2 regions of the Nostoc sp. FACHB-888 genome follow, and region 1 is predicted to be linked to the other one. Evidence: predicted binding sites of a transcription regulator. Region 1 holds the regulator's gene; the other holds the start of a gene.
The links. Region 1 encodes NtcA, which controls nitrogen genes in cyanobacteria. Its sites were predicted from a motif close to TNTGTANNNNNNNNTACANA; they were not measured.
Positions count from the first base shown of each region.

Region 2: H6G26_RS24410 (Glu/Leu/Phe/Val dehydrogenase) is a predicted target of NtcA. The motif match lies at 1,568-1,587, and genes of this name have one in related genera.

Region 1 covers NZ_JACJQM010000015.1:49,691-53,872, forward strand. Annotated here, with positions in the region: gene H6G26_RS12040 (DUF3084 domain-containing protein) at 1-1,230, opposite strand, end outside; gene ntcA (global nitrogen regulator NtcA) at 1,399-2,070, opposite strand; gene fabI (enoyl-ACP reductase FabI) at 2,451-3,227, shown strand; gene hisB (imidazoleglycerol-phosphate dehydratase HisB) at 3,315-3,956, shown strand; gene H6G26_RS12060 (ABC transporter ATP-binding protein) at 4,116-4,182, shown strand, end outside.
Region 2 covers NZ_JACJQM010000048.1:40,583-44,764, reverse strand. Annotated here, with positions in the region: gene H6G26_RS24420 (peptidylprolyl isomerase) at 1-247, shown strand, start outside; gene H6G26_RS24415 (beta-ketoacyl-ACP synthase) at 316-1,458, shown strand; gene H6G26_RS24410 (Glu/Leu/Phe/Val dehydrogenase) at 1,671-2,960, shown strand; gene H6G26_RS24405 (Gfo/Idh/MocA family oxidoreductase) at 3,282-4,182, opposite strand, start outside.

The sequences.
Region 1 (4,182 bases):
AGCAGTAGTTGTGGCCAGCACCGCGCCTTGCGAAAAAACCAATTCATTCCGAGCGGTATCAGCGAAAAACTCTATCTGCTTTTCTCCCCTGACATAATTACCAGCCGAGAAAATTCGCACCACGTATTCTTGACCATCCTCAATCTGCTGGCTCAATTTCTCAACCCTCTCTTGGGTGAAGCGTAGTAGCTCTGCATTTGCAGAATTTGCCCCAGGCTCACTTAATTCGAGGTTGGCGTTGCGGTTAGCTTCTTGTAAAAGTTGTTCCACTGCCTGACGAGCAGCAGTAGGTTGCGTAACACGAACTACACCTGCGGCCAGAACTTGACCGCGAACTAAGGCCAGCTTACCTAAACGCAGGTCGCGGTAGGACTGATAATATTTTTCTAACCTTGCAACTTCAAGTTCTAGTTGCTGCTGTTGTGCTTCCAATTCTTTGAGGCGTGATTCCCGTTTGGCAATCACTTGCTCTCGCGCTGCAACTTCTACATTACGCTTTTGAATCAGTTGATCGAGTTGGGCAATTTTGCGATCGCGTTCTTCTATGACTTCTTGGCGATTAGCAAGCTCGCGATCGCGTTTTTCAATTGCTGTTTTGGCTTCATCAATCGCTTTTTTAGCTTCAGCATACAGTCTTTGGCGTTCTGTCTTCAGTTGCTCAACTGCCGTCTGTAGCTCTTTTCTCTGATTGTAAACGCTTTGCAATTCAGCTATGGCTTTTTGGTATTGAGTTACAACTTGTCCTAGCTGACCTTGAGTGCGTTGGAGTTGAGTTTGAGTTTGGGCTTGTTGACTAATGGTGCGGTTCAACTGAGCTTGTGTTTGCAGTTGTTTGGCATTCGCCGCCTGCAAAGATTTATTAATTGTCTGTAAGTCTTGTTGTGCTTTTGCTTGGGCAATTCTTGCTTGGTTTAGCTCACTCTCTACCTGACTTTTTTGAGTTTCTGCGGTTTTTAGCTGTTCCCGCTTCTGTCTGAGGTCTGTTTGAATATCCTCTAACTCAAAGACTCCCTTTCGCAAGCCTTCGTCGGCAGCGAATAAAATTCCTAATGTTGATGCTGAAATCAAACCGCCCGTAAAAATAGTTACCAATACAGCAGTATTTTTCGGACGAAGGTTAAAAAGTGAGAGGCGGGCTTTGCCAACTCGTGTGCCGATGCGATCGCCCACGGTTGCAATTACGCCTCCCAGAATTAAAATTGCTGCTATGAGGATGTATCCGGTGGTCATCTTTAGCTACCGAAATCCTTCCAGATACAGCCTACTACTTTTAACCATTGTCTGGGGAGAAGTGGAAATTGGCAATAGCTGAAATTACTCAATTTTAGATTTACCTCTAGCTATTAGTGTCATTTTTCAAAATAGAACACGTGCCGATTCCCCTTTCTCCAATTGATTTTATGTGAATTGCCTACTTAAGGTAACAGGTTTATGCACAGTAATCTTCTTTTTGTGAATAGAAATCATCTTTTTTTCACGTAAATCCCCTAGTAGCCTAGTGACGGTAACACGAGTTGAACCAATTGCTTCTGCGATCGCTTGATGAGATAACTTCAAATCAATTGTGATCCCATCTGCACAAGGAACCCCAAAATCTCGACAGAGAATTAGCAAAAAACTCACCAATCTAGAACCCATATCTCGGTGAGCGAGAGTTTCAATCATCATCTCCGTTTGTAAAATGCGCGAAGACAGACCTCGCAGCATTAACATTGATAATTCTGGATTTTCCTTGAGTGCTTGCTCCACTTGTTCAATTGGTGCTGACAGTAATTCCGCAGGAGTAAATGCAACCGCATGGTAAAACCTATCCGATTTATTTCCCGTCAGCAATGACAATACACCAAATACACTATTTTCCCGCAGCAACGCTACCGTTATTTCCTCTCCTGCCTCGTACACCCTGGAAAGTTTAACAGCACCTTTCAAAAGAAAATAAACTCGTTCGGCAGGATCGCCAGGAAAAAAGATCGTTTTATTGCGTTCAAACGTTTCCACAACTGGCGGAAACGCCCCGGTCGCCATCTGACGAAATACATTTGCTAGGGCTTTATCTTGTGTCACGATCATCTCCCTTCCCCTACCCAATGCCGGAAAAACAAAAACTGATTACCTAAGAATACACCCGAAAAATGAATAAAGCACCGTCAACCTTTCTGTACTTTCCTATACTCAAACTAATCTCTTCATAACTCTTTGTTTACAATGATACATAATTGTTGATCCTTTAAGCTACTAATTGTTGATAAGTACTTCCAATAGCAGTATTAAAAAGGGTTTTTTAAAGAACAAATAAAGATATTTTGAGAATATCTTTATAAAAAATCAAGATTTTTGTCATAGAAAACACCCTTATCAATATTCATTTTTGCAAATCCTGTGTAAAACGAAGACAAAACGTGCCTCAGATTCTAGTATGCTCCTAATGATCGATCGCATTAACAATTTCTATGCTGAATCTGACTGGAAAAAATGCTCTTGTTACAGGTATTGCCAATAACCGCTCGATCGCCTGGGGCATCGCCCAACAGCTGCATAAAGCCGGAGCAAACCTGGGTATTACCTACCTGCCGGATGAACGCGGCAAAATGGAGAAAAAAGTTGCGGAATTGGTAGAACCCCTCAATCCCAGCTTATTTCTTCCCTGTAATGTCCAAAATGATGAGCAGATTCAATCTACCTTTGAGACAATCCGCGAAAAGTGGGGAAAGCTAGACATCCTTATCCATTGTCTTGCTTTTGCCAGCAAAGACGATTTGACTGGAGATTTTAGCCAAACGTCTCGTTCTGGCTTCAACACCGCCTTAGAAATTAGTACCTACTCGCTGGTGCAGTTAAGCGGTGCGGCTAAACCTTTGATGACAGAGGGAGGTAGTATCGTCACCTTGACATATTTAGGCGGTGTCAGGGCAATTCCTAATTACAACGTTATGGGAGTTGCCAAGGCGGGGTTAGAAATTAGTGTGCGCTACCTAGCTGCTGAACTAGGTCCGCAAAATATCCGCGTCAATGCCATCTCCGCAGGCCCCATCCGCACTCTGGCATCTTCAGCAGTGGGTGGAATTTTGGATATGATTCATCATGTAGAAGAAGTAGCTCCCCTACGACGCACCGTCACTCAGCTAGAAGTGGGCAACACTGCCGCTTTTTTATGTAGTGATTTGTCTAGCGGTATTACCGGACAAGTTCTATATGTAGATGCAGGATATGAAATTATGGGAATGTAAGATAATTGGGGCATTGGACATTGAGTATTAGTAAAATTCTTGCCAATTCTCCATGCCCCATTCCCTATGCTCCATTCCCCATTCCCGATGCAAACAACCAATCGCCAAGTTAATTCAAACTACGATAATTCAACTAAAACCTCTCGGATTGCCACTGTTCACCGCACTACTGGTGAAACTGATGTGCAAGTTACCATCAATCTGGATGGTAGAGGAACTTGTACAGCAGCAACAGGTATTCCGTTTTTGGATCACATGTTGCATCAAATTGCCTCCCACGGGCTGATTGATATAGATGTCCAAGCCAAGGGAGATTGGGAAATTGATGATCACCACACCAACGAAGATGTAGGTATTACCTTAGGGCAAGCTTTTAACCAAGCACTAGGCGACAGAAAAGGCATTGTTCGCTTTGGTAATTTTCGTGCGCCACTAGATGAAGCCTTGGTTGAGGTAACGCTAGACTTTTCTGGACGCCCTCACCTCAGCTACGGCTTGCAAATTCCTACTCAGCGTGTAGGAACCTATGACACCCAACTAGTACGCGAATTTTTTGTGGCGATCGTGAACCATAGCCAAATGACACTGCATATTCGGCAACTGGATGGAATTAATTCCCATCACATTATTGAAGCAACATTTAAAGCCTTTGCAAGGGCAACACAGATGGCGGTGGAAATCGACCCCCGTCGTGCTGGTGTAATTCCCAGTTCTAAAGGCGTTCTATGAAAGGAGTCAAATAGGGCATTGAGCATGGGGCGGTAGTTATTCTCCCCAATCCCCAATTCCCAGTTTGCAATAATTGACACACTGCTCGGTGATGGTTATTATCAGGCTACCGGGTAACCTGTAATTAATACCAAGCTGGTAATTAGTAATTGAACCGAGATGAAGTCTGTTGCAGATGACCCTGATTCTCAACTCAATACGGCAGACACTGCGCCAGTAGTTCTGA
Region 2 (4,182 bases), on a different contig from region 1:
TGCTCAACCCGTCATATTGCCTCATAAACAGGGTGCAGTAGCGATGGCGCGATCGCAATCACCAGACTCCGCTTCTGCCCAGTTTTACTTTGCTTTGGCGGATCTAGCTTTCTTGGATGGTAACTACGCCGTGTTTGGCAATGTCACTCAAGGTTTTGATGTAGTCAACAAAATTCAGCAAGGCGATCGCATTGAGTCTGCTAAAGTCACTCAAGGTGCTGAAAATCTGAAAACACCAGGGCAGTAGGAGGAAGAGGGTAGGGGGCAGGGAGCAGGGGGAAAATAACTACTAACTCCTAACTGTTAACTCCTAAATTGGTAAAGGTTGTTGTCACTGGTATTGGTCTAGTTTCCGCCTTGGGTGGAAACTTAGAGGATAGTTGGCAAAATTTGATTGCAGGTAAATCTGGAATTCGGTTGCATCAACCATTTCCAGAACTTTCACCACTTCCTCTAGGTTTAATTGGTCAAAAACCATCTGAGTTAACAATGTTGACTCAGATGGTTGTTTCTTCTGCTTTACAAGATTCTGGATTAGTTTCAGCAGCTGATTGTGCTGTAGTTATTGGATCGAGTCGCTCTTATCAAGCGTCTTGGGAAACGCTGGCGCGGCAAATGTATAAAGACGCGGCAAATTTACCTGTGTCCTCTTTTGGAAATTGGCTAGATACATTACCTCACATGAATGCGATCGCAGCTGCAAGACAAATCGGTGCATCTGGGATAGTTTTGGCACCGATGGCAGCTTGTGCAACCGGGATTTGGTCTATTGCTCAAGCAGCTTTGCTGATACAAACTGGGCAATGTCAACAGGCGATCGCTGGCGCAGTGGAAGCACCAATTACACCCCTAACTTTAGCTGGATTTCAGCAGATGGGTGCTTTGGCAAAAACTGGGGCTTATCCCTTTGATTTGCACCGGGAAGGCTTAGTGTTAGGCGAAGGCGCAGCTGTGTTTGTCTTGGAATCAGCAGAGTTGGCAAAACAGCGTCAAGCAAAAGTTTATGGTGAAATTCTCGGTTTTGGCTTAACCAACGACGCATATCATAGTAATTCACCAGAACCTGAAGGGAAAAGTGCGATCGCTGCCATTAAACAATGTCTAGAACGTAGTTGTCTCTCACCAGGAGATATTGATTACATTCATGCTCATGGCACAGCTACCCAGCTAAATGATCAGATGGAGAGCATGGTAATCCAGCGTTTGTTTCCCCAAGGCGTGGCAGTTAGTTCCACCAAGGGAAGCTCAGGCCACACATTAGGAGCATCTGGAGCTTTAGGTGTGGCTTTTTCTCTCATGGCCTTAAAGCATCAAATTTTACCACCTTGTGTAGGATTTCAGCAGCCAGAATTTGATTTAAACATCGTTACAGCAGCACGTCTAAGCAAAATTAGGCAGGTACTATGTTGCAGTTTTGGCTTTGGGGGACAGAATGCAGCGATCGCACTAGCAAGGTAAAAATTTGTAAGTTTAACTATCCGACATCAGATATAAGTTTTAGTTAAGTATTTGTTTTTGATCTATAAACACTCTGCTTTCGCAGCAATAGCAGGATATAAAATATAAAACTGTAACAAAAACTACAAAACTCCTATTTTCCTCAAAAAAAGGATAAGCTAAATACAGATGATATCCGGTTCGTAAAGATACCGTGATTAGGAGAAAATTCTATGATTTCAAAATCGCTGTTGCTGCCAGAACCAGCTTCTCCAGCGCATATATGCCCATTTGATCAAGCCTGTAGCTACTTAGAAGCGGCAGCTAAAGAATTAAATTTAAATCAAGGTTTGCTGGAAATTCTTAGCCATCCGCGTAAGGTTGTCACGGTTTCCATCCCCGTGAAATTAGATAATGGAGAAATACAGGTTCTTGCTGGACACCGGGTGCAGCACTCCGATGTTTTAGGCCCCTACAAGGGTGGAACCCGTTACCATCCGGCTGTGACATTGCGCGAAGTATCCGCTCTCGCAATGCTGATGACGTGGAAATGTGCTTTGTTAGGTATACCTTACGGTGGTGGGAAGGGTGGCATTCCCATAGATCCGAAACGCTACAGTGTTGGCGAATTAGAGCGAATCACCCGCCGTTATATCAGCGAGTTGATTAAAGATATTGGGCCTGCTGTAGATATTCCTGCCCCAGATATGGGTACTTCGTCCCGTGAGATGGCTTGGATGATGGACACTTACTCTGTGAATGTTGGTCATGCTGTACCAGGAATTGTAACTGGGAAACCAGTTTCTATTGGTGGTTCGCTAGGACGGGAAATGGCAACCGGACGTGGCGTGATGATTATTGTTCGTGAGGCGCTGGCACAGCAAGGTAAATCCTTAGCAGGAGTGCGAGTAGCTATTCAGGGTTTCGGTAACGTTGGTAGTGCCGCAGCAGAATTACTACATCTTGCAGGCGCGAAAGTTATTGCTGTTTCAACTGGTACTGGAGGAATATTTTCCGAAGTTGGTCTTGATATTCCCAAGTTGAAAGTCTATGCTGCTGAAAATCGCAAGAGTATTATGGGTTTCCCGCAATCTGTACCAATTAGCAATGCAGATTTATTAGCTTTGCCCTGCGATGTCTTGATTCCAGCCGCTTTGGAAAACCAAATCACTGAAGAAAATGCGAATCAAGTGCAAGCGCAAATTGTCGCCGAAGCGGCTAATGGGCCAGTTACTCTTGAGGCTAGCTTGTCCTTAGAAGCGCGGGGTGTGACAGTGCTACCCGACATCTTGGCGAATGCTGGCGGTGTGGTAGTCAGTTATTTGGAGTGGGTGCAGGGTCTTTCCTACGTATTTTGGGATGAGGAACGGGTTAACCGCGAAATGGAGCATTTGATGGTACAAGCTTACCATCGGGTGATTCATCAGTCTGAGGTACGCCAAATTTCTATGCGATTAGCAGCTTACACTTTAGGGGTGGGTAGAGTGGCTCAGGCGCTGACTGACAGAGGTCTTTATCCTTAAGATTTTATACTTAGTTGTTCACAGGACAGATAAATCATTGTTGACAGCAATTTCACTGGAACAGCCATTGAAATTGCTGCCTTTTCTCGTTGAGCGATCGCTACAATATAACTACTACTAAATGTCTTCGATATTACAATAAGAAGCTTAATACATATAGCAAGCAAACTAAAAAAAGCTAGATTTCCCCATTGTTCTTTTGTTCCTATGCTCTGCATGGGAATGACTAATTAGGGGCTGCTGTTTCCAGTCAGACATTGAGTCAGCAGCACACATGAAGCATCCCCATGCAGAGCATTTAAACATCTTCTTCAACCAAATTTACGACTGCCCAGAAGGTGCAGCAGCATGAATCAAGTCTGGCTTCTCGTCACTAGGAGGACGTTCAATAGTTTGCTCCGATGTAGGACGTTGATGGCGTAGTTTACCGCCGTAGGCATCGCGAGTTTCGATCTGCACAGGTTTCCCCGTTTCAATTGACTGGTAAAGTGCTTGAATGATAGCAACATCAATCAGTCCTTCCGTCCCAGATGGTTCTGGGTCTCTATCTTCGAGAATACAATCAGAGAAGTACGTAAATTCAGCTGCTAGTTGATCATGATCCTCAAAGGTACGCTCTTGAGTTTCACCATTAATTGTCAGGTAATGCTTCAGTTCTCCCTGCCAAGGATAAGCAGGTTTTACTCGTAAATCGCCTTGAGTACCTACAATCTGATAGGTTGAAACACTTGCAGCTCCGAAGCTACAGGTAAATGTTGCTAATCGCTCATTGGGGAAACGCAAGATAACGCTAGCCATTTCTTCCACTTCGCTGAAGCGTTGTTCTCCCTTATTGGCAGCTACAGCAAATACTTCAATTGGTTCATCTTGAAATAGATAACGTGCAGCATTAATGCAGTAGATGCCAATATCATAAAGCGTGCCACCACCTGTTACATCTCGTAAGCGAATATTGCCCTCTTCTACTTGCTGAGTAAAAATCGAGTTGAAAATCCGTGGTTCACCAATTTGCTTTGAGCGGACAATTTCAACTGCTTGTAAATTGGCTTGTTCTAAATGTAAGCGGTAGGCAATCATCAGCTTTACATTGTTGTCATTGGCAGCTTTAATCATTGCCTCACACTCTTGTTCAGTTATTGCCATCGGCTTTTCACATAACACATGAATTGCCTGATTAGCAGCCCGCACAGTGTAGTCACAATGCAAGTGATTCGGCAACGCA